DNA from 4 places in the Streptomyces sp. NPDC017246 genome. Region 2 is predicted to be linked to each of the others. Evidence: riboswitches for the same ligand, from Rfam matches in the RefSeq annotation. Region 2 holds a riboswitch; each other region holds the start of a gene.
What was found. Region 2 has a riboswitch for cobalamin ahead of ACH4MY_RS00570 (prenyltransferase/squalene oxidase repeat-containing protein). Riboswitches for the same ligand answer to the same signal wherever they lie in the genome.

Region 1 (6,951 bases), on a different contig from region 2:
CACGGGGGCTTCGTGGGGCCCGGGATGCTCGCGGCCGCCTGCCCCGGGGAGGTCTTCACCTCCCCGGTGCCCGATCAGATGGTGCGGGCCGCGGCCGCCGTCGACAGCGGCGCCGGGGTGTTGTTCGTCGTCAAGAACTACACGGGTGACGTGCTGAACTTCGAGATGGCGGCGGAGCTCGCCGAGGACGAGGGCATCCAGGTCGCCAGGGTCCTCGTCGACGACGACGTCGCCGTCAAGGACAGTCTGTACACGGCGGGCCGACGCGGGACCGGCGGCACGCTCTTCGTGGAGAAGATCGCGGGAGCCGCCGCGGAGGAGGGCGCTCCGCTGGAGCGCGTGGAGGCGATCGCCCGCCGGGTCAACGAGCGTTGCCGGTCGTTCGGCGTGGCCCTGAGCGCGTGCACGACCCCCGCCAAGGGCAGCCCCACCTTCGATCTCCCTGCGGGTGAACTGGAGTTGGGCATCGGCATCCACGGCGAGCCGGGCCGCGAGCGGCGGCCCATGATGACCTCCCGGGAGATCGCGGACTTCGCCGTCGACGCCGTCGTCGAGGACCTCCGCCCCGCCGGGCCTGTCATCGCCCTGGTGAACGGCATGGGTGCTACCCCGCTCCTCGAACTGTACGGATTCAACGCCGAGGTGCAGCGCGTGCTCGGCGAGCGGCGGGTTCCGGTGGCGCGGACGCTCGTCGGGAACTACGTGACCTCGCTCGACATGGCCGGCTGCTCGGTGACCCTGTGCGAGGTGGACGAGGAGCTTCTTCGGCTGTGGGACGCGCCCGTGCGGACGCCCGCGCTCCGCTGGGGTCGCTGAGACGAGCGAGACGTGGAACCTGGTCGGACCGTGGGACAGGACTGAGGACGGGAAAGGGAATCGACATGACGGAGACCTTCGGCGCGGACTTCCTGGTGCGCTGGCTGGCCGCGGTGGCAGAGGCCGTCGACCGTGAGGCGGACCGGCTCACGGAGCTGGACTCGGCGATCGGTGACGCCGACCACGGCGCCAATCTCAAGCGGGGATTCGCCGCCGTGACCGAGACCCTCGCCAAGGAGCCGCCGACGACGCCCGGCGCCGTGCTGACCACCGCCGGGCGGGAGCTCATCTCCACCGTGGGCGGTGCGTCGGGACCGCTGTACGGCACGCTGCTGCGCCGTACGGGGAAGACGCTGGGCGAGGACGACCGCGTGACCCGGGCGCAGTTGGCGGACGCCCTCGGCTCCGGGGTGGCCGCCGTGTCCCAGCTGGGCGGCGCACAGGTGGGTGACAAGACGATGCTGGACGCGCTGGTCCCGGCGGTGGAGGGCCTGCGGGACTCGTTCGGGGCGGCCCGCGCGGCCGCCGAGGAGGGCGCCCTCGCGACCGTACCCCTACGGGCCCGCAAGGGCAGGGCCAGTTATCTGGGTGAGCGGTCGATGGGGCACCAGGACCCGGGGGCGACCTCCTCCGCGCTGTTGTTCGCCGCGCTGGACGAGACCGCGCTCGCCGAGAACGGGCGTACCGGGGAGGCGTCATGAGCGGGTCACCCGTCGGGATCGTGCTCGTCTCGCACAGCGCCGCCGTCGCCGCGGCCGTGGCCGAGCTGGCCCAGGGGCTCGCCGGAGGCGGCGACCTGGCGCCGATCCTCCCGGCGGGCGGAACCCCGGACGGCGGCCTGGGGACGAGTTCCGAGTTGATCTGCGAGGCGGCGAAGGGCGTCGACCGGGGCGCCGGCGTGGCGATCCTGGTCGACCTGGGCAGCGCCGTGCTCACCGTGAAGGCCTTGCTCGCCGAGGGCGACGAACTGCCCGCCGGGTCTCGCCTGGTGGACGCCCCGTTCGTCGAGGGCGCGGTCGCCGCCCTGGTCACGGCGAGCGCGGGCGGCGACCTCGACGCCGTGTCGGCGGCGGCCTCGGAGGCGTACGCCTACCGCAAGGAGTGACTGCGCGCAGTGAGCGAGAGGCCGCACCGGGTGGCGACCGTGTTGTGATCCAGCAGGTCAACGCACTAATGTCGCAGGGCCTTGGTGTACGGGAAACCGGTGAAGTACCGGTGCGGCCCTCGCCACTGTGATCGGGAGGTCCGGCTCCACCCCCGCGGGAAATACCCACGGGGAAGCCACTGGACCACGACGGGAGACCCTCGTGGTGTGGGAAGGCGGAGTCCGGGCGCATGACCGTCAGCCAGGAGACCGGCCAGGGTGCGTTGTCCATCCACGAGGTGCTGGAGAGGGTCTCCCAACCATGCATATAGCCGAGGGGTATCTGCCCCCTGTGCACGCCGCCGCCTGGGGCGTCGCGTCCGCGCCGTTCGTCGTCCACGGGGTCCGCGCGCTGACCCGCGAGGTGCGGTCGAATCCTGAGTCCACCCTGCTGCTCGGTGCCTCCGGCGCCTTCACGTTCGTCCTGTCGGCACTCAAATTGCCTTCCGTGACAGGCAGTTGCTCGCATCCGACCGGGACGGGGCTGGGCGCGATCCTGTTCCGGCCCCCCATCATGGCGGTCCTGGGCACGATCACCCTTCTCTTCCAGGCCCTGCTGCTCGCCCACGGCGGGCTGACCACGCTCGGCGCGAACGCCTTCTCGATGGCGATCGTCGGGCCCTGGGCGGGCTACGGCGCGTACCGGCTGCTCCGCCGGTTCGGTGCGCCGCTGATGGTCGCCGTCTTCTTCGGCGCCTTCGTCGCCGACCTGTCCACGTACTGCGTGACCAGCGTTCAGCTCGCTCTCGCCTTCCCGGACCCGGGGAGCGGCATTCCCGGCGCGCTCGCCAAGTTCGGCGGGATCTTCGCCGTGACGCAGATTCCGCTGGCGGTCAGCGAGGGACTGCTCACCGTGCTCGTGATGCGGCTGCTCACCCAGTCGAGCAAGGGCGAACTGACCCGGCTCGGCGTCCTCGCCGGGCGCACGACGGAGCGACGCGAGGAGGCGGCCGCGCGATGAGCCGGAACGCGAAGATCAACACCCTGTTGCTGCTCGTCGTCGCCGCGCTCGCGGTACTGCCGCTCGCGCTCGGGCTCGGGGACCACAAGGAGGAACCGTTCACCGGGTCGGACGCGGAGGCGGAGACCGCCATCACCGAGCTCCAGCCGGACTACGAACCGTGGTTCAGCCCCCTCTACGAGCCCCCGTCCGGTGAGATCGAGTCCGCGCTCTTCGCCCTCCAGGCGGCCATCGGCGCCGGGGTGCTCGCGTACTACTTCGGCCTGCGGCGCGGGCGCCGGCAGGGGGCGGCCCGGGCGGAGACGGAGAGGTCCGAGACCGCCGGATCGGAGACGGCTGAGGCGGAGACGGCTGGGGTGGAAACGGCTGGATCGGCGAGGGCTGGGGCGGAAACGGCCAGTTCGGACGTGGCCGCGTCGGAGACGGACGGGGCTGCCGGGACGGCCGCCGGGGCGAAGACCGCGGCGGTGGACAGGGGCGACGCGGGGGCCACGGCCGACGCCAGTACCGGTGCCGGGGCCGCGGCCGACGCCAGTACCGGGGCTGGGGCCGGTGCCGGATCCCCCCGGGCCGCGTCGTCCGTCGACGGCCAGGACGCGTAACCGCCGATGCTGCCGATCGACGCGGCGGCGCACAGCAGTCGCTGGCGTCGCCGCCATCCCGCCGAGAAGGCGCTGCTCGGCTTCGGTCTCACCCTGTGCGCGGTGAGCCTGCCGCCCTGGCCCGGTGCGGTGCTCGTGGCGACGGCCACGCTCGCGGTCCTGCTCGGCCCGGCCGGTGTGCCGGGCCGGGCGTTGTGGCGGGCGTTCCGGATCCCGCTCGGATTCTGTGTCACGGGGGCGATTCCGCTGCTCTTCGAGGTGGGCGGTGCCCGCGGGCTCGTGGCCCTCGCGCCGAACGGTCCCGCTCAGGCGGGCGGCTTGCTGCTGCGGACGGCGGCGGCCTCGCTCGGGGTGCTTCTGTTCGCCTTCACGACGCCCGTGTCGGACGTCCTGCCCCGGCTCGTCCGGGCCGGGGTGCCGGCGCCGGTGGTGGACGTGGCGCTCGTGATGTACCGCGTCATCTTCCTGCTGCTCGACTCGATGTCCAAGATCCGGCAGGCCCAGGCGGCCCGGCTCGGCCACACCTCACGGGCCGCGACCTGGCGTTCGCTCGCCGGGCTCGGCGCGACCACGTTCGTGCGGGCCTTCGACCGGGCGCAGCGGCTGCAGTCGGGGCTGGCGGGGCGCGGGTACGACGGGACGCTGCGGGTCCTGGTACCCGTGTCCCCGGTCTCCCGCCGGTTCCTCGCCGCTTCGGGCGCGCTGCTCGCGGCGCTCGTCGCCCTCACCCTCGTACTGGAAAGGTCTCTTCCGTGACGTCTTCGACGCCCCCTCCCCGTCCGGTCCCCGTCGTGGAGCTGGTGAACGCGGGCTTCGCCTACGAGGACGGGCCCGCGGTCCTCTCGGGTGTGGACTTCGCCGTGGCGGAGGGGCGGTCGGTCGCGCTGCTCGGCCGCAACGGCAGCGGCAAGACGACTCTGCTGCGGCTGCTCAGCGGCGGGCTGCGGGGCGGGAGCGGGGCGCTGCTGCTGGACGGGGCGGAGGTGGCGTACGACCGGAAGGGCCTGACGCGGCTGCGGACCACCGTGCAGCTGGTGGTGCAGGATCCGGACGACCAGCTGTTCGCCGCGTCGATCGCCCAGGACGTGTCGTTCGGTCCGATGAACCTGGGGCTTACGGAGGAGGAGGTACGGCTCCGGGTACGGGAGGCACTGGAAGCGCTGGACATCACGGCGCTCGCGGACCGCCCGACGCATCTGCTGTCGTACGGGCAGCGCAAGCGGGCGGCGATCGCGGGCGCGGTGGCGATGCGGCCCCGGGTCCTGATCATGGACGAGCCGACGGCGGGTCTCGACCCGCACGGGCAGGAACGGCTGCTCGACGCCCTCCAGCGGCTCCGGGAGACCGGCACGACGGTGCTCATGGCGACGCACGACGTGGACCTGGCACTCCGGTGGGCGGACGAGGCTGCGGTCCTGGCCCCGTCGGGTCTGCGCACCGGCCCGGTCGCGGAGCTCCTCGCGGACGACGCGCTCCTGGAGGAGGCGCGGCTGCGCCGCCCCTGGGGCACGACGGTGGCACGGCTGCTCCGTACCCAAGGCCTGCTCGCGGCGGACGCCCCGGAACCGCGCACACCGGAGGATCTGGACGCGTGGAGCGGGACGGGGGCGACGAGCGCCCGTCAGGGGGCCTGAGTCGGGACCGATCCGGGGCCGGTCCGATCCGGGACCGCTCCGCTCCGGGGCCGGTCCGCTCCGGGCCTGAGCTGATCCCGGCCCGGTCGGGCTCCTTTGCTACCGAGTAGTAGACATCACGTCCAGAATCTTCTGCAACTAGTTGCAGAACGGGAGGGGGTCCCTTAGAACTGAGTCGACGTTCCTGCGCGAGGAGGCGCCCGCATGACCCCGTACCCGCACCTGCTGAGCCCGCTCGACCTCGGGTTCACCACCCTGCCCAACCGGGTGATCATGGGATCGATGCACGTCGGCCTCGAAGAGACCGAGCACGGCTTCGAGCGCATGGCCGCCTTCTACGCCGAACGTGCCCGTGGCGGCGTGGGCCTCATCGTCACCGGCGGAATCGCGCCCAACGACGCCGGGCGCCCCTGGGACGGCGGCGCCAAGCTCACCACCGCCGACGAGGTCGCGGAGCACCGGCTGATCACCGACGCCGTGCACGCCGAAGGCGGCCGGATCGCGATGCAGATCCTGCACTTCGGCCGCTACGCCTACCACCCCGCCCTCGTCGCGCCCAGCGCGATCAAGGCCCCCATCAGCCCCTTCGTACCGAACGAGCTGACCGAGGCCGAGGTCGAGCAGACCGTCGAGGACTACGCCCACTGCGCCGAGCTCGCCAAGGAGGCCGGGTACGACGGTGTCGAGGTGATGGGCTCCGAGGGCTACCTCATCAACGAGTTCATCGCCGCCGCCACCAACCAGCGCACCGACCGCTGGGGCGGCTCGTACGAGAACCGCGTCCGCTTCCCCCTGGAGATCGTTCGCCGGATCCGCGAGCGGGTCGGCGAGGAGTTCATCCTCGTCTACCGCCTCTCCATGCTGGACCTCGTGCCCGGCGGCTCCACCCTGGAGGAGGTCGTCCAGCTCGCCAAGGAGATCGAGGCGGCGGGCGCCACCATCATCAACACCGGCATCGGCTGGCACGAGGCGCGCATCCCCACCATCGCCACCTCCGTGCCGCGCGGCGCCTACACCTGGGTGACGAAGAAGCTGATGGGCGCGGTCTCCGTGCCCCTCGTCACCAGCAACCGCATCAACACCCCCGAGGTCGCCGAGGAGATCCTCGCCGACGGCCGCGCCGACCTGGTCTCGCTGGCCCGCCCCTTCCTCGCCGACCCGGAGTTCGTCGCCAAGGCCACGGCCGACCGCGCCGACACGATCAACACCTGCATCGGCTGCAACCAGGCCTGCCTGGACCACACCTTCAACCTGAAGATCACGTCCTGCCTGGTCAACCCGCGCGCCTGCCACGAGACCGAGCTGATCCTCTCCCCCACCCGCCGCGCCAAGCGGATCGCCGTCGTCGGCGCGGGGCCGGCCGGCCTCTCCTGCGCGGTGTCGGCGGCCGAGCGCGGCCACTCCGTCACCCTGTTCGACGCGGCCGCCGAGATCGGCGGACAGCTGAACATCGCCAAGCGGGTCCCCGGCAAGGAGGAGTTCGACGAGACGCTCCGCTACTACCGTGTGCAGCTCGCCGAGCGCGGGGTCGACGTCCGTCTGAACACCCCCGTCTCCGCGTCCGACCTGGACGGCTTCGACGAGGTCGTCGTCGCCACCGGCGTCTCCCCCCGTACCCCCGGCATCGCGGGCGTCGACCACCCGAGCGTCCTCAGCTACCTGGACGTGCTGCGCGACGGCGCGCCCGTCGGCGAGCGGGTCGCGATCATCGGCGCGGGCGGCATCGGCTTCGACGTCGCCGAGTTCCTCACGGACGGCGGGGAGGGCGCGAGCCAGGACCCCGAGACGTACTTC
Region 2 (6,951 bases):
CAGGGTGAGCAGCGCCCCGGCCGCGGCGCCCGCGAGCCGGGCGCCGTTCCTCGCCGCCGCGGTCACTTCTTGCGGCCGCTCACGAGGAAGCCGATGCCGACGCCGACCACCATGCCGATCCCGATGATCCACCACACGTCGAAGCCCGACTCGTCGTCGTCACTCGTCGAGGAGGCCGAGGTGTCCGGGGTCTTGGGCGCGGGACCGGTGGCGTTGAGCTGCTCCACCAGGTCCGCCGTGCCGAACTCGCGGGGGTCGGTGTCCGTCGCGCGGGCGGCCAGGATCAGCTGTGCGTACGCCGCCGGTCCGCTCTCCTTCGCCCAGGCGGCGGAGTTCTTCTCCAGCCACTCCAGGGCGGGCTTCGCCTCCTTCGCGGCACCGGACGCGGCGAGCGCGACGACGGCGTCGGCGGTGTTGCCGATGTCGGGCTGCTCGGTCGTGTCGGTGGCACCCGGCATCGGGGGCAGGGTCAGGTGGCCGGTCTTCGCGAGGGCCTTCGCCAGGTACGAGGCGCCGTTGAGCGCGGCCCGCTCGACCGTCGGCTTCGACAGGTCGGTGCAGGCCGGCGGTTGCTCGGGGGAGGCCTTGGTGGCGACGATGCTCTTGCCGAGCCCGGCGAGGGTGGCGGCGGCGGTGGCGTCGGCGTTCGCGAGCAGCTTGCCGGTCTTGTCCGGCTGGTACGCGAAGGAGCCCGCGCCGGCCTTGTCGGAGCAGGGCAGTGCGAAGGTGAGGAGCGCGTCGTAGGGCGTACGGCCCTCGGCGGAGGTGAACGAGCCGGGCTTCACGCTCGTCGCGGCGAGCGCGCCGACGACGACCGAGGTGGAGTTGGCGTCGCTGGCGCCGCCGGAGCTGTAGCCCCAGCCGCCGTCCTTGTTCTGTACGTTCCGCAGCCAGCCGGCGCCCGCCTTGACGGCCTTGTCGATCTGCTCGGGGTCGGTGGCCTGGCGGCGGACCGAGCCGAGCGCCTGCACGGCGAGGGCGGTGGCGTTGGTGTCCCGCATGGTCTTCGCGTCGCAGGGCTTCGTGGCGTCGGCGCGGTACGAGCTGAACGAGCCGTCCTCGCACTGCTGGCCGAGCAGCCAGTCCACGGACTGGTCGGCGGGCTGGTAGCCGGTGGCACGCTGGGCGAGGAAGGCGAGCGACTGACGCCAGACACCGTCGTACGTCGGGTCCTTCGTGCCGTACAGACCGGGCGGGATCGTGACGGCCGACGGCGACGGGGAGGGCGCGGCGGTGGCCGCTCCGGCTGCTCCGGTGCCGAGCAGGACGGTGGCGGCGGCGAGCGCGGCTGCGCCGCGGCGGACGGTGTTCATGGGGCCCTCTCCTGCGGCCGGGCACCGGCACGCCTCAGGGCACCAGGCTCGGCTCCGTATTCCTCGACGGTGCCGGCGGTCACGTCCCGGACGGGCAGTCCGACTCGCCGTTCCCCCGAGGGGAGACGGCTCACGGTTGCGGGGTCAGTGCCGGATTCGCACCGGCTTTCCCCGTACGGGCATGATGACGACCGGCTCAGTCTACCGGCCCGTAGGCCCTCCGCCCGGTGGGTGCGAGGCGCCTCACACCGGGACCGGAGACCGCCCCGCGCGGGCGTCCGGAGACCTCCTCGCGTGCGCGTGAGGAGTGACGTCGTGGCGGCGGGGTCTCCCCGGTGGACCTGATCGCGCAGGTCGTCCGTCCGGTGCGGGGCCGAGGCCTCAGACGGCGACGAACTCCACCGGGTCCGTGCCGGGAACCGCCTCCGCGCGGCCCAGCTTCACCAGGCGGCGGACATGGGCCTCGGCCTCGCTGACGGCGATGTTCCGGGAACCGAAGGGGATCTGTTCCCAGGGGCGGTTCCACTCCATCCGCTCGGCGAGCTGCCACGGGGTGAGCGGGACGGCGAGGAGCCCGAGGAGCCCGGTGAGCCGTTCCTCGTGGTGGTCGAGGAGTTCACGGACCCGCCCGGCGGCGTCGGGGAAGGCGTGCTGGTGGGCGGGGAGGACCTCGGCGACGCCGAGGCGGCCGATGCGTTCGAGGGAGTCGAGGTAGTCGCCGAGGGGATCGGCCCCGGTGGCGTCGTCGGGGTCCTCGTACAGCCCGATGTGCGGGGAGATCCCGGGCAGCAGGTGGTCGCCGGAGAAGAGCCGGCCGTGGCCGGGCAGCCGGGAGGGGTGCTCCTCCTCCAGATGGAGGCAGACGTGGCCGGGGGTGTGGCCGGGGGTCCAGATCGCCCGGAGCCGCCGACCGGAGAGGTCGAGGAGTTCGCCGGGGACGATCTCCCGGTCGGGGAGGGCGGAGCGCAGACCGGGGAGGGTACGCATCCGGCCCGAGGAGCGCGCGGCCCGCAGCGGGGCGAGATGCTCCTCGGGGGCGCCGGCGGTGGCGAGCTTGCGGGCGAGGTAGTCGAGCCAGGTGCCGGGGTCGGCCTCGCGGGTGCGGCGGACGACGGCGGTGTCGGCGGCGTGCATGGCGATCCAGGCCCCGGACTCCTCACGGACCCGGCCGGACAGCCCGTGGTGGTCGGGATGGTGATGGGTGATGACGACCCCGTGGACCTCGCGCACGGAGAGCCCCAGCGCGTCGAGCCCACCGACGAGTTCGCTCCAGGAGGCGGGGTCGTCCCACCCGGTGTCGACGAGGACCGGGCCGCGGCCGGTGTCGAGGACGTGGACCAGGGTGTGGCCGAGTGGATTGTCGGGGATGGGCACCCGGAGCGACCAGACGCCTCCGCCGTGCTCGGTCACCTGGGGCAGGGGTCCTTGCATGGATCCTCATCTCTCCACGGCGGTACGGAAGCCCTCCACGACATCGCGGAGGCCCTCCGCGGCGGTACGGAGTGTGCTCGACCGTTGCCCATCATAACTAGAACTGGTATCAGTTCTGAGGCATCGTCAGGAAATCATCTCCTCGTGAAGGCGGCGGTCATGACCGAGCTTGTGGAGCACGCGAAGCTGTTCATCGGTGGAGAGTTGACCGATCCGCTCGGCGAGGAGGTCATCGAGGTCGTCTCCCCGCACACCGAGGAGGTCATCGGTCGTGTCCCGCACGCCTCCGCCGCCGATGTCGACCGGGCCGTGGCCGCCGCCCGGCGGGCCTTCGACGAGGGGCCCTGGCCGCGGATGTCCGTGGAGGAGCGGATCGCCGTCGTCAGCCGTATCAAGGACGCGATCGCCGTCCGCCACGAGGAGATCGCCCGCTCCATCAGCGCGCAGAACGGCTCCCCGTACTCCTGGTCCGTCCTCGCGCAGGCGCTCGGCGCGATGATGGTCTGGGACGCGGCGATCACCGTCGCCCGTGACTTCACCTACGAGGAGCGGCGCGGCGGCGTGCTCGGGCCGCTGCTCGTCCGGCGTGAGCCGGTGGGTGTGGTCGCGGCCGTCATCCCGTGGAACGTGCCGCAGTTCACCGCCGCCGCCAAGCTGGGGCCCGCGCTGCTGGCCGGCTGCACGGTGGTCCTCAAGCCCTCGCCGGAGTCGCCCCTCGACTCGTACATCCTGGCCGACATCGCCACCGAGGCCGGGCTGCCCGAGGGTGTGCTCAGCATCCTGCCCGCCGACCGCGAGGTCAGCGAGTACCTCGTGGGGCACCCCGGGGTCGACAAGGTCTCCTTCACCGGGTCCGTCGCCGCCGGCAGGCGGGTCATGGAGGTCGCCTCCCGCAACCTCACCCGCGTCACCCTCGAACTCGGCGGGAAGTCGGCCGCCGTGATCCTGCCCGACGCCGACACGGCGACCGCCGTCGCCGGGATCGTGCCGGCCGCCTGGATGAACAACGGCCAGGCGTGTGTGGCCCAGACGCGGATCCTCGTCCCCCGCGCCCGGTACGAGGAGACCGCCGAGGCCTTCGCCGCGGCGGCCGGCGCGCTCGTCGTCGGCGACCCGCTCGACCCGGCCACCCAGGTCGGCCCGCTCGTCGCCCGCCGTCAGCAGCAGCGCTCCCTCGACTACATCCGGATCGGCCAGGAGGAGGGCGCCAAGGTGCTTGCCGGCGGCGGGCGTCCGGCCGGTCTCGACCGCGGCTGGTACGTCGAGCCGACCCTCTTCGGCGGGGTCGACAACTCCATGCGGATCGCCCGCGAGGAGATCTTCGGCCCGGTGATCTGTCTCCTGCCGTACGGGGACGAGGCCGAGGCCCTGCGGCTCGCGAACGACTCCGAGTTCGGGCTCAGCGGCAGCGTCTGGACCGCGGACGTGGAGCGCGGTATCGACTTCGCCCGGGGTGTGCGCACCGGCACCTTCAACGTCAACACCTTCAGCCTGGACATGCTCGGCCCGTTCGGCGGCTACAAGAACTCCGGTCTGGGGCGGGAGTTCGGCCCCGAGGGCTTCGGCGAGTACCTGGAGCACAAGATGATCCACCTGCCGGCCGGTTACGACGGCGGCGCCTGATGGGCGACCGCTGGCACGTAGAGGTCGACCGGAGCGTGTGCATCGGCTCCGGCATGTGCGTCAACCACGCCCCTGACGGCTTCCGGCTCGACACCGCCCGGCAGTCCCACGCGCGGGAACCGGAGTCGGACGCGGGCGAGAAGCTGCTCGCGGCGGCCGAGGGCTGTCCGGTGGAGGCCATCATGATCACGCTCGCGGACGGCGGGGAGCCGGTCTTTCCGCCGGAGGAGTAGCCGGTCCGGAGGAGTGGCCGGTCCGGAGGACACCGGATCCTGGCCGACGGGGCCCCGGATCGTGGCCGCGGGCCCCGGTCCCGCCCGGGTCCGCGGCCCCCCGCCCCGACCGTCCGAACCGCTGTGACCTGTGCGTACCGCGTGTGTGAGACTCCTCCGGCACACGTACGTACACGCAGGGAGCGGGGCAGACATGCGGGGTCGGGACAGCCGATGGGCGACGGTCGCGGGAGCGACGGCGGTGGTGCTTCTCGGGGCGGGGTGCGGGCCCGGCGCGGGGTCCGGGGGAGGGGGCTCGGCCTTCGGCCGTGAGGCGGCGCACGCCGAGATCGTCGCCGCCGTCGAGAAGGCGGGGCTGCCGAAGTCCGACCTTCCGGGGCTCGGCGGGGCGACCCCCACGGGTTCCACGCCGCTCCCCACCCCGTCCACGGAGCGGGAGCGGCTCGCGGAGCGTGCCGCCGCCTGCACCGCCGCGTGGCAGTACATCGGCCCTCCCGTCGACGGATCGCGCGGCGGCTTCGACAAGGCGGTCGCCGCCCTCGTCGGCGAGGAGTGGGTCCAGGGGCAGCGTCAGGTGGAGAAGCTCGACGAGAAGGGGGGCACCCTGGTTCAGGTCACCCTCAGGAAGCGCGGCTGGACGATGTTCGCCCGCCACACCGGCGTACAGCAGTCGCTGACCATGGAGATGATCTCCCTGCAGGCGACCGAGAACGCGTGCATGGGCCGGTTCACCGAGCAGGAGAGGAAGTCCTTGTTCGGGGAGGACGGCGAACAGGGGTGACGACAGGTGTCTTTGCGTACGCCGTCCGTTTCCACGTGCAAAACTAAGCCCTTGAAAACGGGGGCAAGGGGCCTTCGTGCATGCGTATTTCGGGAGTGCTGTGCGCAAGGTGATGGGGGTGGCCGCGGCCGCCTGTGTGGTGCTGCTGGTCGCGGGCTGCGGGAGCGAGGGCGGCGGCACGGACAAGGGCGGTTCGTCCTCGGCCGGTTCGGCCGCGACGGGCGGCTCGGGTACGGGCGGTTCGGGCGGTTCGGACGGCGAGCGGCTCTCCGGTGCGGCGGTCACCAAGGAGCTCACCGACGCGGCGACGGGGGCCGGCTTCGCGCAGGACTCCTCGGGCGAGCAGATTCCGGCCGAGGCCGAGGACTGCATGGTCAGCTGGACGGCCGACGCCGAGAAGGCCGCGGACCCGGCGAAGTCCTACACGGACACCGTCGCGACCCTGACCAAGGGCGGCTGGACCGAGGAGCGGAGCTCCGGGCAGGGCGGCTCGGTGATCAAGTCCCTGAAGAAGAGCGGCTGGCAGCTCCAGGCCAGCAACCACTCCGCGGGCCCGCTGAAGCTCGTCATGTTCGTCGCCGTCGACGGCACCCCGGAGTGCGCCCCGATCCTCGCGAAGGCCAACGCGAAGACCTCGTCCTGAGCCGCCGCCGCCCGTATCCCCGGTGCGTCGGGCGCCCGGGGTGCGAGCGGCGCTCCTCGGTCCGCCGGGGTGTGAGCGTCAGCGGTTCGGCCCGCCGGGACGTGAGCGGCCGCGACTCGACGCACCGGGGCAGGCATGGCGGCGACTCGGTCCGCCGGGGCCCGCGTGGCAGCGGCTCAGCGTGCCTGTGTCTCCGGGGCCGTCAGGTCGATCAGCCGGCAGACCGTCTCGATGTCGATCTTCACCTGTGCGATCGAGGCGCGTCCCGAGAGCCAGGTGATCAGTGCCGAGTGCCAGGTGTGCTCGATGACCCGGACCGCCGAGAGCTGCTGCGGGGTCGGGTGTTCGGCGCCCATCGCGTCCAGGATGATCGCCGTCGTCAGCCGGGAGACCGTGTCGACCTCGGGGCTCACCCCGCGGTCCGCGAAGGTCAGCGCCCGCACCATCGCGTCGGCGAGCTGCGGCTCCCGCTGGAGCGCGCGGAAGGCCCGCATCAGGGTCTCCGCGACCCGCTCCGCCGGATCGGCGCCGGCGGGCGGCCGCTTCCGCAGGGTGGTGTGCATGTGCTGGAGCTGGTCCTGCATGGTCGCGACCAGCAGATGGATCTTGGAGGGGAAGTAGCGGTACAGCGTTCCCAGCGCCACCCCGGCCGCCTCGGCCACCTCCCGCATCTGCACGGCGTCGAAGCCGCCCCGCGCCGCGAGCTGGGCGCTGGCGTTCAGGATGCGGCGGCGCCGCGCCTCCTGGCGCTCCGTGAGGGGCGGCGACGCGGGTCTGTGGTCCGCTCTGATGTCTGCGGTCATGAGGTCCCGTTCCGTGCGGTGGGGAGCGACAGTATGGCGGTGCGGGCGCCGTGGCGCGAATCACCTGTTCCGGCTCTCACCACAGAGCTACCTGCCGGTAGATTCTGTCCTCCTTGAAGGATCA
Region 3 (6,951 bases), on a different contig from region 2:
CTGGCCAGAGTCCTGGCGCGGGGCGGAGCGGCTGGGGTGACCTCCGTCGCCTCTGGGTAACCCATGGGTAATGAGCGCGCGTCCGACCGGGCATGGTTGGATGCGAACAAGAGGGTGAAGCGACCGGCAGGCGGGAATCGTGAAGATCTTCGGGAAGGTACGGCATCGGCCCTCCGCCTCGTGGCGGCAGGCCACCGACCGCGCGTTCACGCTGATCGGCGACGGCCGGTACGAGGACGCGGGCGCGCTCCTGACGCGCGCGGCGGATCTTGAGCCATGGCTCTCGGAGTCCTGGTTCAATCTGGCGTTGCTGCACAAGTTCCGGCACGACTGGGAGCAGGCGCGGGCCGCCGGGCTCCGCGCCGTCGCGCTGCTCGACAAGGAGACCGGCGCCCCCGACTGGTGGAACGTGGGGATCGCGGCCACCGCGCTCCAGGACTGGCCGCTGGCCCGCCGTGCCTGGCAGGCCTACGGACTGAAGGTCCCCGGCGCCGCCGCCGGCACCGGCGAGCCCGCCGGCATGGAGCTGGGCAGCGCCGCCGTCCGGCTCTCGCCCGAGGGCGAGGCGGAGGTCGTGTGGGGCCGCCGGCTCGACCCGGCCCGTATCGAGGTCCTCTCCATCCCGCTGCCGTCCTCCGGACGCCGCTGGGGCGAGGTCGTCCTCCACGACGGAGTGCCGAACGGCGAGCGGACCACCACCGCCGGTCCCTCCTACCCGGTCTTCGACGAGATCGAGCTGTGGGCGCCCTCGCCCGTCCCCACCTGGGTGGTCCTCCTGGAGGCGGCCACCGAGGCCGACCGGGACGCCCTGGAGCAGCTGGCCGCGGAGGCCGGCTTCGCCGCCGAGGACTGGTCGTCCTCCGTGCGGCTGCTCTGCCGTGCCTGCTCCGAGTCGACCATGCCGAGCGCCGAGGGCGAGGGCGAGCACTCCGACCCGCACGACCACAGCGAGCCGGGACACCCCGGGCCGCTCGGCCACCGTTCGCCGGGCGAGCTGTGGGTGCCGGAGCGGGAGTGCGGTATCGCGGCCCCGCCGGGTCTGGTGCGCGGGCTTCTCGACGGCTGGGTGGCGGACAGCCCCGACAGCCGTGAGTGGCGGGATCTCGAAGAGGTCTGCTGAGCGTGTCCTTCGAGGCCCGTAGGCTGTCCTTCGACGGAATCGGGTTTTCAGGAAGGCGCGGCCGGACATGGCGCAGCAGGAGACGGACGAGCAGACGATCAACGACGGCTTCGTCGTGGACACGGAGGACTGCGAGGCGCGCGAGCTCGCCCACCGTGAGCGCGGCACGGCCCGCCCGATCACGGTGGTCGGCAACCCGGTGCTCCACAAGGAGTGCAAGGACGTCACCGAGTTCGACGACTCGCTCGCGGCGCTCATCGACGACATGTTCGCCAGCCAGAAGGCCGCCGAGGGCGTGGGCCTGGCCGCGAACCAGATCGGTGTGGACCTCAAGGTCTTCGTCTACGACTGCCCCGACGACGAGGGCGTCCGGCACACCGGTGTCGTGATCAACCCGGTCCTCAAGGAGCTCCCGGCCGAGCTGCGCGTCCTCGACGAGTCCAACGAGGGCTGCCTCTCCGTCCCGACCGCCTACGCCGAGCTGGCCCGCCCCGACTACGCGGAGGTCCACGGCCAGGACGCCCAGGGCAACCCGGTCAAGGTCCGCGGCACCGGCTACTTCGCCCGCTGCCTCCAGCACGAGACGGACCACCTGTACGGCTACCTGTACATCGACCGCCTCTCCAAGCGGGACCGCAAGGACGCCCTGCGCCAGATGGAAGAGGGCACCCCGCGCTACGAGACGGTGCCGAACGCCTGATCCGTTCACGCGTGCGCGAAGGGCCCCGCACTCCTCGGAGTGCGGGGCCCTTCCTCGTACAGCCGGGTCCTAGAAGTCCTCGTCCAGGTCCACCGAGCCCTCGACCGCCACCTGGTAGGCGGACGGACGGCGCTCGAAGAAGTTCGTGAGCTCCTGGACGCCCTGGAGCTCCATGAAGGAGAAGGGGTTGCCGGAGCCGTACACCGGCGAGAGTCCGAGGCGCACGAGGCGCTGGTCGGCGACGCACTGGAGGTACTCGCGCATCGACTCGGTGTTCATGCCGGGAAGGCCGTCGCCGCAGAGGTCGCGGCCGAACTGCAGCTCCGCCTCGACGGCTTCCTTGATCATGTCGGTGATCTGACGGCCGAGTTCGTCGTCGAAGAGATCCGGCTCTTCCTCCCGCACGGTGTCGACGAACGCGAAGGCGGCGTCCATGTGGCAACTTTCGTCGCGGAAGACCCAGTTGGTGCCGGTGGCCAGGCCGTGCAGCAGACCCCGCGACCGGAACCAGTACACGTACGCGAAGGCGCCGTAGAAGAACAGGCCCTCGATGCACGCGGCGAAGCAGATCAGGTTCAGCAGGAAGCGGCGCCGGTCGGCGGCCGTCTCCAGCCGGTCGATCTTCTCGACCGAGTCCATCCACTTGAAGCAGAACTGCGCCTTCTCGCGGATGGAGGGGATCTCCTCGACCGCGTCGAACGCGGCGGAGCGGTCGTCCGGGTCGGGCAGGTAGGTGTCGAGCAGCGTCAGATAGAACTGGACGTGCACGGCCTCCTCGAACAGCTGGCGCGACAGGTACAGCCGCGCCTCCGGGGAGTTGATGTGCTTGTAGAGCGTCAGCACCAGGTTGTTCGAGACGATCGAGTCGCCCGTCGCGAAGAACGCGACCAGCCGGCCGATCATGTGCTGCTCCGCCGGAGTCAGCTTGGCGAGGTCGGCGACGTCCGAGTGGAGGTCGACCTCCTCCACGGTCCAGGTGTTCTTGATCGCGTCCCGGTAGCGCTCGTAGAAGTCCGGGTAGCGCATCGGACGGAGGGTCAGCTCGAAGCCCGGGTCGAGGAGGTTCTTCTGTTCGGTGGAGCTCATTACTGGCAGGCCTCGCAGGACTCGGGGTTTTCGAGGGAGCAGGCGAGGGCGTCCGCGTCGGGCGTCGCCTGCTGGACGGGGATGGTGGCGGCGGTGGGCGCCGCGGCCTGGGCGGCACGGGCGATCCGGGTCGCCGGGCGGGAGCGCAGGTAGTACGTCGTCTTCAGCCCCTGCTTCCAGGCGTACGCGTACATCGACGACAGCTTGCCGATGGTGGGCGTCTCCAGGAACAGGTTCAGGGACTGGCTCTGGTCGAGGAAGGGGGTCCTCGCCGCCGCCATGTCGATGAGGCCGCGCTGCGGGATCTCCCACGCCGTGCGGTACAGCTCGCGCACCTCGGCCGGGACCCAGGTGAAGCCGGCCACCGAGCCGTTGGCGTCGCGCAGCGCCTCACGGGTCTGCGCGTCCCACACGCCGAGCCTCTTCAGCTCGGCGACCAGGTACGAGTTGACCTGGAGGAACTCGCCGGAGAGCGTCTCGCGCTTGAAGAGGTTCGAGACCTGCGGCTCGATGCACTCGTAGACGCCCGCGATCGAGGCGATGGTCGCCGTCGGCGCGATGGCGAGGAGGAGGCTGTTGCGCATGCCGACGGTCGCGATCCGCTCGCGCAGGGCCGTCCAGCGCTCCGGCCAGTTCAGCTCCACGTCGTAGTGGTCGGGGTGCAGGACACCGCGGGCCGTGCGGGTCTGCTCCCAGGCGGGGAGCGGGCCGCTGCGCTCGGCGAGGTCGGCGGAGGCCTCGTACGCGGCGAGCATGATGCGCTCGGAGATCTTCGTCGACAGGGCGCGCGCCTCGGCGGAGTCGAACGGCAGCTTCAGCTGGAAGAAGACGTCCTGGAGGCCCATCGCGCCCAGGCCGACCGGCCGCCAGCGAGCGTTGGAACGCCCGGCCTGCTCGGTCGGGTAGAAGTTGATGTCGACGACCCGGTCGAGGAAGGTGACGGCCGTACGGACGGTCGAGTCCAGCCGCTCCCAGTCGATGTCGCCACCGACGACGAACGAACCCAGGTTGACCGAGCCGAGGTTGCAGACGGCCGTCTCGCCGTCGTTCGTGACCTCGATGATCTCGGTGCACAGATTCGAGGAGTGGACGACCGTGCCGGGCTCGGCGGTCTGGTTGGCCGTCCGGTTCGAGGCGTCCTTGAAGGTCATCCAGCCGTTGCCGGTCTGGGCCAGGGTCCGCATCATCCGGCCGTACAGGTCGCGGGCCGGCATCGTCTTGCGGGCCAGGCCCGCGGCCTCCGCCTTGTGGTAGGCGGCGTCGAACTCCGCGCCGTACAGGTCGACGAGCTCGGGCACGTCCGCCGGGGAGAAGAGCGACCAGTCGGCGTCGGCGTTGACGCGGCGCATGAACTCGTCGGGGATCCAGTGCGCCAGGTTCAGGTTGTGCGTACGGCGCTGGTCCTCGCCCGTGTTGTCGCGGAGTTCGAGGAACTCCTCGATGTCCGCGTGCCAGGTCTCCAGGTAGACGGCGGCGGCACCCTTGCGGCGGCCGCCCTGGTTCACGGCGGCGACGGAGGCGTCGAGCGTCTTCAGGAACGGCACGATGCCGTTGGAGTGGCCGTTGGTGCCGCGGATCAGCGAACCGCGGGCGCGGATGCGGGAGTAGGAGAGGCCGATGCCGCCCGCGTGCTTCGAGAGGCGCGCCACCTGGTGGTAGCGGTCGTAGATGGAGTCCAGCTCGTCCTGGGGGGAGTCCAGGAGGTAGCAGGAGGACATCTGCGGGTGGCGGGTGCCGGAGTTGAAGAGCGTGGGGGAGGACGGCAGGTAGTCGAGCCGGCTCATCAGGCCGTACAGCGCGGCGACCTCGTCGAGCGCGCGGACGCTGTCGTCCTCGGCGAGACCGCAGGCCACGCGGAGCATGAAGTGCTGCGGGGTCTCGATCACCTTGCGGGTGATCGGGTGGCGCAGCAGGTAGCGCGAGTAGAGGGTGCGCAGGCCGAAGTAGCCGAAGCGGTCGTCGGCGGCCGCGTCGACGGTCGCGTCCAGCCGGTCCGCGTGCAGCGCCACGAACTCGGCGGTGCGGTCGGCGATCAGGCCCTCGCGGTGACCCACGGCGACGGAGGCGGAGAAGGAGAACGAGCCCTGCCCGGCCGCCTCGTCGGCGATGGTGATCGTCAGGAGCCGGGCGGCGAGCCGGGAGTACGCCGGGTCGTCGGCGATGAGACCCGCGGCCGCCTCGGTGGCCAGTTCGCGCAGCTCCGCCTCGTCCGCCACGGCGCTGCGGCCGCGGAGCGCGGCGGCGGCGACCTTGCCGGGGTCGGTGTCGGGGAGATCGGCGGTGAGGTCGGTCAGGGTCCGCAGCAGTACGGTCCCGGGGCCGTCGCTCTCGACCGCGGAAGCCTCGGCGGAAGCCGGATCGGCGGGCGCGATGGTCACGTGGGGGCTCTCCCTCGCTCGGCGCGGGGCCGCGGCGGGGGAAGGCGGGCAGACGGGCGTCCACAACACCGGACGCGACGCTTCCACCGGCCCACTCCGCGAGGCCCGGACGTCATTGGCACCCGGAACGGACGGACCGGGTGCGCCGTCGGCAGGTCCTCGGACTCACGTCGTACGAATTCGTCGTATCCGTACGAAGCACACCGTTGCGGGACAGTTCCGGATTCGCGCCGGATTCCCCTGCGTCGACAGCGAGGACGAGCATACATGTGGGGGGCGCCGTGTGCGGCACCCCCCACATGTTGTGTCGTCCCCCGGCTCAGAACTCCAAGGCGTAGGTGCGCAGGCGGTGGTCGGGAATCGGCTCCCAGTCCCGGTCCGGGGTCCGGACGAAGCCCAGGCGGTCGTATATCCGGTGCGCGGAGACCATCGAGGCGTCCGTGGAGAGCACGATGCGCCGGCACCCCGGCAGGGCCCTCGCCCGCTCGATACAGGCCCGTACGAGGGCCTCTCCGACGCCCCGCCCGCGGGCCTCCCGGGAGACCGCGAGCATCCGGAACTCGGCCTCGCCCTCGACCGCGATGTCCGCCCACGGGGTGCTGCCGGTGGCGAAGGTCACGCCGCCGAGGAGCCGCCCGTCGCCGTCCTCGGCGACGAGCACCTCGCTCTCGCGCGCCCGCCGTGCGGTGTCCCGGAGCACGTTCAGATACGAGTCCTCGGCCCCGTACTTCAGCAGCCCGTCGTTCAGATAGGTCCCCGCGGTGAGCTCACCGAGCGTCTCGTACTCCTCGGGCCGTACCGCCCTGATCGTGAAGTCCATGAGGGCAGTGTGCCTCCGGTCGGCCCCCGGCCTCCAACGGGTGCCGGATGCCGGTCGCCCGCCGGGGACGGCGAAGGCCGCCGTGCCTCCGGAAGAGGCAGGGCGGCCTTCGCCGGGTCCGGCGGTGCCGGGACCGGAGAGCGGTGCCGGTGGGATCCGGCGGCCGGGTCAGTGCGTGTCGGCGCCGATCTTCGGGAGCTTGGCGCTGACGCCGCGGTCCCCGGCGTCGGCCGTGTAGTCCTCCGGGGAGGTCTCGTCGATGCCCTCGGGGGCCTTGACGGCCTTGAGGACGAAGGTGAGGACGACCGTGACGAGGAGGTTGAGGACGAACGCGGTGAGTCCGATGTAGCCGATCTCGCCGATGCCCGGGATCTCGGCAGAGGAGCCGCCGAAGTGCTTCTGGGTCGGGCTGGCGACCCCGTACGCGGCGATCGTGCCGTAGAGCATGCCGACGGCCCAGCCGGCGAGCAGCGCCCAGCGGTGGAACCAGCGGGTGAAGAGACCGCCGACCAGGGCCGGGAAGGTCTGCAGGATCCAGATGCCGCCGAGCAGCTGGAAGTTGATCGCGACGGTCTTGTCCATGGTGAGGACGAAGGCGAGCGCGCCGACCTTCACCAGGAGCGACACCAGCTTGGAGACCTTGGTCTCCTGGGCCGGGGTGGCGTCCGGCTTGATGAAGTCCTTGTAGATGTTGCGGGTGAAGAGGTTGGCCGCGGCGATCGACATGATCGCGGCGGGGACGAGCGCGCCGATGCCGATCGCGGCGAAGGCGACGCCCGCGAACCAGTCCGGGAACATGGTCTCGAAGAGCTGCGGGATGGCGAGCTGGCCGTTCTTCACCTGGATC
Region 4 (6,951 bases), on a different contig from region 2:
CGTTCCAGCCGCCGGACGGCGGTGTCGGCGGTGTGCGGGACCCGGTCGAGGACGGGGCCGACGACGGCGTGCAGGCCGTGGCCCTCGATCCCGTACGTACCGGGGCGCAGCGAGGCGAGGCTGCGGGTGAGGGTGATCCGCTCGGGGGCCGTCGCGTGCACGGTGAGTTTGGGATCCCCGGGCAGGGGACGTCCGGACGGCGCCCTGAGGGCGACGTCGCTGGCGTACCGGCCGGCCGCGATCACGGCCGCGCCGACACCGAGCAGAGTGGTGACGGCCGCTGCCGTCGCTGTAGCCGGGCGCACGCTCCCAGTCTCGGCAGGGTGGGGGCGACCTGCCACCGGACGGACCCGGCCGGGGGGGACCGGGAGTCGGACGGGGGCCGGCGAGGGGGGTGACCGGGAGTCGGACGGGGGCCGGCCGGGGGCGTCGGCGGGTACCTCGGGGACCCCCTGGGGAGTGACATGGGTCTCCTCGGCGGGGTCCCCCGGTCGGATGGTTCGTTCCAGGGAGCGGAACCGGGTGACGGCGGAGGAACCGGGGCAGGTCGCACGTGCCCTGTGATGGCCCGTATTACCCGGGGTTGCGGGGTGACCGCATCGTGGACACCCGGCCCTCCGGGACGCTAAGCGGAATCACTTGACACCGGATAGGGACACCACGCCGCCCGGCCCAGTTCACCTTCCGTTCACCCAGGTTGCTTACGTTCGGCTTGCCACTGACGTCAAACGATTGCCTGGGTAAATGGAACACATCACGCTGCTGCTCGCCATTGTGGTCGTGACAGCTCTCGTGTTCGATTTCACGAACGGTTTCCACGACACCGCCAACGCGATGGCCACGACCATCTCGACCGGTGCGCTCAAGCCGAAGACGGCGGTGGCCATGTCCGCCGTGCTGAACCTCGTCGGCGCGTTTCTGTCCGTGGAGGTCGCCAAGACGATCTCCGGCGGGATCATCAACGAAGAGGGCATTCGTACAGAGGTGATCTTCGCCGCGCTGGTCGGCGCCATCCTCTGGAATCTGCTGACCTGGCTGCTCGGACTGCCGTCCAGCTCCTCGCACGCCCTCTTCGGCGGCCTCATCGGCGCCGCGGTCATGTCGGCCGGCTGGTCGGCCGTGAACGGCTCCACCATCGTCACCAAGGTCCTCATCCCCGCCGTCGCCGCGCCGCTGGTCGCCGGCCTCGCCGCGATGCTGGCCACCAAGCTGACGTACAGGATCGGCGCCAAGACCGACGAGAAGCACACCGCCAAGGGCTACCGGGTCGGCCAGATCGCCTCCGCCGGTCTCGTCTCCCTCGCCCACGGCACCAACGACGCCCAGAAGACGATGGGCATCATCACCCTGGCACTGGTCACCGGCGGCGTCCTCGCCCCCGGCTCCAACCCGCCCCTGTGGGTCATCGTCTCCGCCGGTGTCGCGATCGCCCTCGGCACCTACCTCGGTGGCTGGCGCATCATCCGCACCATGGGCAAGGGCCTCACCGACCTCCGGCCGCAGCAGGGCTTCGCCGCCCAGACCAGCGCCGCGACGGTCATCCTGGCCTCCTCGCACCTCGGCTTCTCCCTCTCCACCACCCAGTCCTGCTCGGGTGCCGTGATGGGCGCCGGTCTCGGCCGCAAGGGCGGTGTCGTCCGCTGGTCGACCGCGACCCGGATGTTCGTCGCCTGGGGTCTGACCCTGCCCGCCGCGGGTCTGGTCGGCGCCGGTGCCGAGTTCCTCACCAAGCAGGGCCCCTGGGGCATCGCCGCCGTCGCGGTCCTCCTGGTCGGCGGCTCGGGCGTCATCTGGTCGCTGTCCCGCCGCAAGCCGGTCGACCACAACAACGTCACCGACGACGACCTCGACGCCGAGCCTGCGGGTGTCGTGACCACCGCCATCGCGGCCGTCACCCCGCCGCCGGCCGCCGGTTCCGTCGCCGCCGTCGCGGACGAGGACCTCAAGACCACCATCCCCGCGCCGGTTCCCACCGACCCGGCCGCTCCCCCGGCTCCCGCCGCAGCGGTGTAAGGAACGAACCACATGAAGATCGACTGGGCAGCTCTCGGCTCCGTCTTCGGAGTCAGCCTCGTGGCGACCCTCGCGCTCGTGGGCCTCTTCACCCTCGGCATCATCGGCCTCTCCAAGCAGGAGCAGGCCGCCGCCCAGGGAGGCTCCGCCGCGATGGCCCGCACCGGCGCCTACGCCTGCTTCGGCCTCTGCCTCGCGGCGGTCGCGTACGGCATCTACCTGATCGTCGCCTGACGGTCCTCGGGATCCCGGCCGGGCGGTCCGCACCTTCGGGTGCGGGCCGCCCGGCCGTCGCATGTCCCGCGCCGTGTTTGTGGTGCTTCGCACAGTGACCCGACGCAGGTCAAGGGTGAGTTGACGGGTGTTCTCGGGCCGTGGTGGACTGCCGAGGCCATTACGGCGGCAGTAGAGGAAGTCCGGTGCGAATCCGGCGCGGTCCCGCCACTGTGACCGGATCCGAAGGGTCCGGGAGTCAGGAACTCTCGCCGCCGGTCACGTCGATCCAGGGCGCGGACCCTGAGTGAGGACATAGCGCCATGCCCGGCCGCGGCCGCAGCGTATCCAGAGCCACCGGTGTCTTCGCCTACGGCGCGGCCCTCGGCCTCGCCGTCGACCAGCTCGTCGGCGACCCCCGCCGCGGCCACCCCGTCGCCGTGTTCGGCCGGGCCGCCGCCGCCGTCGAGGAGCGCCTCCACCACGACCACCGCGGCTGGGGCGCCCTGCACACCGCCGTCTGCGCCGGCTCCACCGCGGCCCTGGGCGTGCTCGCCGCACGGGCCGTACGGAACCGGCCGGCCGCCGCCGTCGCCCTGACCGCCGCCTCCGTCTGGGCCGTCGTCGGCGGTACGACCCTGGGCCGGGAGGCCCGCGCCATCGGCGGGGCGCTCGCCGCCGGGGACCTGGACGTGGCCCGGGAGCGGCTGCCGCATCTGTGCGGCCGCGATCCGCAGTCCCTGGACGGACCGGCGATGGCCCGCGCGGTCGTCGAATCGGTCGCCGAGAACACCTCGGACGCCGTGGTCGGCGCCCTCTTCTGGGGCGCCGTCGCCGGCGTGCCCGGCCTCGTCGCCTTCCGGGCCGTCAACACCCTCGACGCGATGGTCGGCCACAAGTCGCCCCGCCACCGCCGCTTCGGCTGGGCCTCGGCCCGGCTCGACGACGTGGCCGGCTGGCCCGGGGCCCGGCTGACGGCCGCCCTCGCGACCGTCGCCGGCGGGAACCCGCGCGGAGCCGTACGGGCCTGGCGGGCGGACGCGGCGCAGCACCCCAGCCCCAACGCGGGCCCGGTCGAGGCCTCCTTCGCGGGCGCGCTCGGCGTACGGCTCGGGGGCACCCTCTCGTACGGCGGGCGGGTCGAACACCGGCCGGTGCTGAACGGGGCGGGGCGGCCCGTCGAGGTCGCCGACATCGACCGGGCGGTACGGCTGTCGCGGCGGATCACCGGACTCACTCTGGCCGCCTGTGTGGGCGGCCGCATGATCATCGGCGCCCTGGGGGCCCGGAAGCGGAGGAACGCATGAGGGGTGGGGGGCTGCTGGTCGCCGGCACCACGTCCGACGCCGGCAAGAGCGTCGTGACGGCCGGCATCTGCCGCTGGCTGGTCCGCAAGGGCATCAAGGTGGCGCCGTTCAAGGGACAGAACATGTCCCTCAACTCCTTCGTGACCCGCGAGGGCGCCGAGATCGGGCGGGCCCAGGCCATGCAGGCGCAGGCCGCCCGCGTCGAGCCGACCGCGCTCATGAACCCGGTGCTGCTCAAGCCCGGCAGCGACCGCTCCAGCCAGGTCGTCCTGATGGGCAAGCCGGTCGGCGAACTGAGCGCCCGCGGGTACCACGGGGGCCGGCAGAAGGAGCTCTTCGAGCCGGTGATGGCGTGCCTGGAGGAGCTGCGGAGCACCTACGACGCCGTGATCTGCGAGGGCGCGGGCAGCCCGGCCGAGATCAACCTGCGGCGCACCGACATCGTGAACATGGGCATCGCACGGGCCGCCCGGCTGCCCGTGGTCGTGGTCGGGGACATCGACCGGGGCGGGGTCTTCGCCCAGTTCTTCGGCACGACGGCGCTGCTCGCCCCCGAGGACCAGGAGCTCGTCGCCGGCTACCTGGTGAACAAGTTCCGCGGCGACGTGACCCTGCTGGAGCCCGGACTCGACATGCTCCACGGGCTCACCGGGCGCCGGACCTTCGGCGTGCTGCCGTACGCGCACGGGCTCGGCATCGACGAGGAGGACGGCCTGCGGGTCTCCCTCCGGGGCGCGGTGCGGGAGTCCGTCGTCGCACCGCCGGTCGGCGCGGACGTGCTGCGGGTCGCGGTCTGCGCCGTACCGCTGATGTCCAACTTCACGGATGTGGACGCGCTGGCGGCCGAGCCGGGTGTGGTCGTGCGGTTCGTCGACCGGGCCGAGGAGCTCGTCGACGCGGATCTGGTCGTGGTGCCCGGCACGCGCGGCACGGTCAAGGCCCTCGCCTGGCTGCGGGAACGCGGTCTCGCCGACGCGCTGACGCGGCGCGCGGCCGAGGGACGGCCCGTGCTCGGCGTCTGCGGCGGCTTCCAGATCTTCGGCGAGCACATCGAGGACGAGGTCGAGTCCCGGGCCGGAGCCGTCGACGGGCTCGGTCTGCTGCCCGTACGGGTCCGCTTCGCGCGCGAGAAGACCCTCGCCCGGCCGGTCGGCTCGGCGCTCGGGGAACGGGTCGAGGGATACGAGATCCACCACGGCGTCGCCGATGTGCGGGGCGGGGAGCCCTTCCTCGACGGGTGCCGGGTGGGGTCCGTCTGGGGCACCCACTGGCACGGCTCCCTGGAGAGCGACGGGTTCCGGCGGGCGTTCCTGCGGGAGGTCGCGGCGGCTGCGGGACGGCGGTTCGTCCCGGCGCCGGACACGTCGTTCGAGGCGCTGCGGGAGGAACAGCTGGACCGGCTGGGCGACCTGATCGAGGAGCACGCGGACACCGACGCGCTGCTGCGGCTCATCGAGGAGGGGGCTCCGGCGGGGCTGCCGTTCGTGCCGCCGGGAGCGCCGTGACGCGGGGCCGTCCTTCGGGACATCAGCGAATCGAACTCGAGGAAAGGACCACCCGATGAGCACCCGGTATCCGTTCACCGCCGTCGTCGGTATGGACGACCTGCGGCTCGCGCTGCTGCTCAACGCCGTCAGCCCGGCCGTGGGCGGTGTGCTGGTCCGTGGCGAGAAGGGCACCGCCAAGTCCACGGCCGTCCGGGCGCTCGCCGAGCTGCTGCCCGCCGTGCCCGTGGTCACCGGCTGCCGGTTCAGCTGCGATCCGGGCTCGCCCGACCCCGGCTGCCCCGACGGGCCCCACGAGACCGGGCCCGGGAGCGAGCGGGCCGCCCGTATGGTCGAGCTGCCCGTCGGCGCCTCCGAGGACCGGCTCGTCGGCTCCCTCGACATCGAGAAGGCGCTCAGCGAGGGGGTCAAGGCCTTCGAGCCCGGACTGCTCGCCGCCGCCCACCGGGGCATTCTCTATGTCGACGAGGTCAATCTGCTCAGCGACCACCTCATCGACCATCTGCTCGACGCCGCCGCCATGGGCTCCTCCTACGTCGAACGCGAAGGCGTCTCCGTGCGGCACGCCGCACGGTTCCTGCTCGTCGGCACGATGAACCCCGAGGAGGGCGAGCTCCGGCCGCAGCTGCTCGACCGGTTCGGACTGACCGTCGAGGTCGCCGCGTCCCGCGAGCCCGAGCAGCGGGTCGAGGTCGTCAGGCGACGCCTCGCCTTCGAGGACGACCCCGCCGCCTTCGCCGCCCGCTGGGCCGACGAGGAGACCGCGCTGCGCGGCCGGATCACCGCCGCCCGCGCCCTGCTGCCCCGGGTGACCCTCGGCGACGCCGTGCTGCTCCAGATCGCCGCCACCTGCGCCGCCTTCGAGGTGGACGGCATGCGCGCCGACATCGTCATGGCCAGGGCCGCGACCGCGCTCGCCGCCTGGGCCGGCCGCACCGAGGTCACCTCCGAGGACGTGCGGCAGGCCGCGCTCCTCGCCCTCCCCCACCGGCGGCGGCGCTCCCCCTTCGACGCGCCCGGCCTCGACGAGGACAAGCTCGACGAGACCCTTGAGCAGTTCAGGGGAGACCCGGAGGAGGACCCCGAGCCCGAGGGGCCCGGGGACGGCGGTCCCGACGGGGGCGGCCCCGGTGACAACGGTCCCGAGGACGGGGGTCCCGAGGACGGGGGTCCCGGTGACGGAGGTCCCGGCGGGGGTGTTCCGCCGCAGGCCGACGGACCCGCCGTGGAGAACCCGCCCGCTCCCGAGGCTCCCTCCTCGCCCGACGAGGCGCCCTCGCCCGCGCCTCGGACAGCCGGTTCCGGGGAGCGGGCCGCCGTCGCCGCCTCCGAGCCCTTCCGCACCAAGGTGCTCAGCGTGCCCGGTCTCGGCCAGGGCGCGGCCGGGCGCCGCTCCCGGGCCCGCACCGAGCACGGCCGTACCACCGGCTCCGTACGCCCCCGGGGCGCGCTGACCAAGCTGCACCTGGCCGCGACCGTGCAGGCCGCCGCGCCGCACCAGAAGACCCGCGGGCGGACCGGGCCCGGCCTGGTCGTCCGCCGGGACGACCTGCGGCAGGCGACCCGGGAGGGACGCGAGGGCAACCTCGTGCTCTTCGCCGTGGACGCCTCCGGCTCGATGGCGGCGCGGCAGCGGATGAGCGCGGTGAAGGGCGCCGTCCTCTCCCTGCTGCTCGACGCCTACCAGCGGCGCGACAAGGTCGGCCTGATCACCTTCCGGGGCCGCGACGCCGAGGTCGCGCTGCCGCCGACCTCGTCCGTGGACGCGGCCGCCGCCCGGCTCGAGAAGCTTCCGACCGGCGGCCGGACCCCGCTGTCGGCCGGGCTGCTCAAGGCCCACGACGTCCTGCGGATCGAGCGTCTGCGGGACCCCTCGCGCCGCCCGCTGCTCGTCGTCGTGACCGACGGCCGGG

Region 1: linked by a shared signal. The riboswitch ahead of ACH4MY_RS33465 (energy-coupling factor ABC transporter permease) and the one ahead of ACH4MY_RS00570 (prenyltransferase/squalene oxidase repeat-containing protein) in region 2 are both predicted to bind cobalamin.
Region 3: linked by a shared signal. The riboswitch ahead of ACH4MY_RS34085 (ribonucleoside-diphosphate reductase subunit alpha) and the one ahead of ACH4MY_RS00570 (prenyltransferase/squalene oxidase repeat-containing protein) in region 2 are both predicted to bind cobalamin.
Region 4: linked by a shared signal. The riboswitch ahead of ACH4MY_RS15620 (cobalamin biosynthesis protein) and the one ahead of ACH4MY_RS00570 (prenyltransferase/squalene oxidase repeat-containing protein) in region 2 are both predicted to bind cobalamin.

Annotation. Positions count from the first base shown of each region.
Region 1 is NZ_JBIRMW010000020.1:1,605-8,555, forward strand. Features, by position in the region: gene dhaK (dihydroxyacetone kinase subunit DhaK) at 1-816, shown strand, start outside; gene dhaL (dihydroxyacetone kinase subunit DhaL) at 882-1,517, shown strand; gene ACH4MY_RS33460 (PTS-dependent dihydroxyacetone kinase phosphotransferase subunit DhaM) at 1,514-1,921, shown strand; cobalamin riboswitch at 1,987-2,194, shown strand; gene ACH4MY_RS33465 (energy-coupling factor ABC transporter permease) at 2,223-2,921, shown strand; partial or broken gene ACH4MY_RS33470 (energy-coupling factor ABC transporter substrate-binding protein) at 2,918-3,233, shown strand; gene cbiQ (cobalt ECF transporter T component CbiQ) at 3,530-4,279, shown strand; gene ACH4MY_RS33480 (energy-coupling factor ABC transporter ATP-binding protein) at 4,276-5,157, shown strand; gene ACH4MY_RS33485 (FAD-dependent oxidoreductase) at 5,362-6,951, shown strand, end outside.
Region 2 is NZ_JBIRMW010000001.1:111,836-118,786, reverse strand. Features, by position in the region: gene ACH4MY_RS00575 (SCO2322 family protein) at 1-66, opposite strand, end outside; gene ACH4MY_RS00570 (prenyltransferase/squalene oxidase repeat-containing protein) at 63-1,313, opposite strand; cobalamin riboswitch at 1,389-1,524, opposite strand; gene ACH4MY_RS00565 (MBL fold metallo-hydrolase) at 1,695-2,744, opposite strand; gene ACH4MY_RS00560 (aldehyde dehydrogenase) at 2,904-4,367, shown strand; gene ACH4MY_RS00555 (ferredoxin) at 4,367-4,600, shown strand; gene ACH4MY_RS00550 (hypothetical protein) at 4,794-5,381, shown strand; gene ACH4MY_RS00545 (hypothetical protein) at 5,482-6,024, shown strand; gene ACH4MY_RS00540 (TetR family transcriptional regulator) at 6,201-6,827, opposite strand.
Region 3 is NZ_JBIRMW010000021.1:3,890-10,840, reverse strand. Features, by position in the region: gene ACH4MY_RS34105 (HD-GYP domain-containing protein) at 1-60, shown strand, start outside; gene ACH4MY_RS34100 (tetratricopeptide repeat protein) at 140-1,120, shown strand; gene def (peptide deformylase) at 1,188-1,820, shown strand; gene ACH4MY_RS34090 (ribonucleotide-diphosphate reductase subunit beta) at 1,890-2,906, opposite strand; gene ACH4MY_RS34085 (ribonucleoside-diphosphate reductase subunit alpha) at 2,906-5,284, opposite strand; cobalamin riboswitch at 5,417-5,566, opposite strand; gene ACH4MY_RS34080 (GNAT family N-acetyltransferase) at 5,604-6,104, opposite strand; gene mctP (monocarboxylate uptake permease MctP) at 6,273-6,951, opposite strand, start outside.
Region 4 is NZ_JBIRMW010000006.1:64,366-71,316, forward strand. Features, by position in the region: gene ACH4MY_RS15605 (alpha/beta hydrolase) at 1-305, opposite strand, end outside; gene ACH4MY_RS15610 (anion permease) at 745-2,013, shown strand; gene ACH4MY_RS15615 (hypothetical protein) at 2,026-2,247, shown strand; cobalamin riboswitch at 2,383-2,515, shown strand; gene ACH4MY_RS15620 (cobalamin biosynthesis protein) at 2,550-3,533, shown strand; gene ACH4MY_RS15625 (cobyric acid synthase) at 3,530-5,038, shown strand; gene ACH4MY_RS15630 (putative cobaltochelatase) at 5,094-6,951, shown strand, end outside.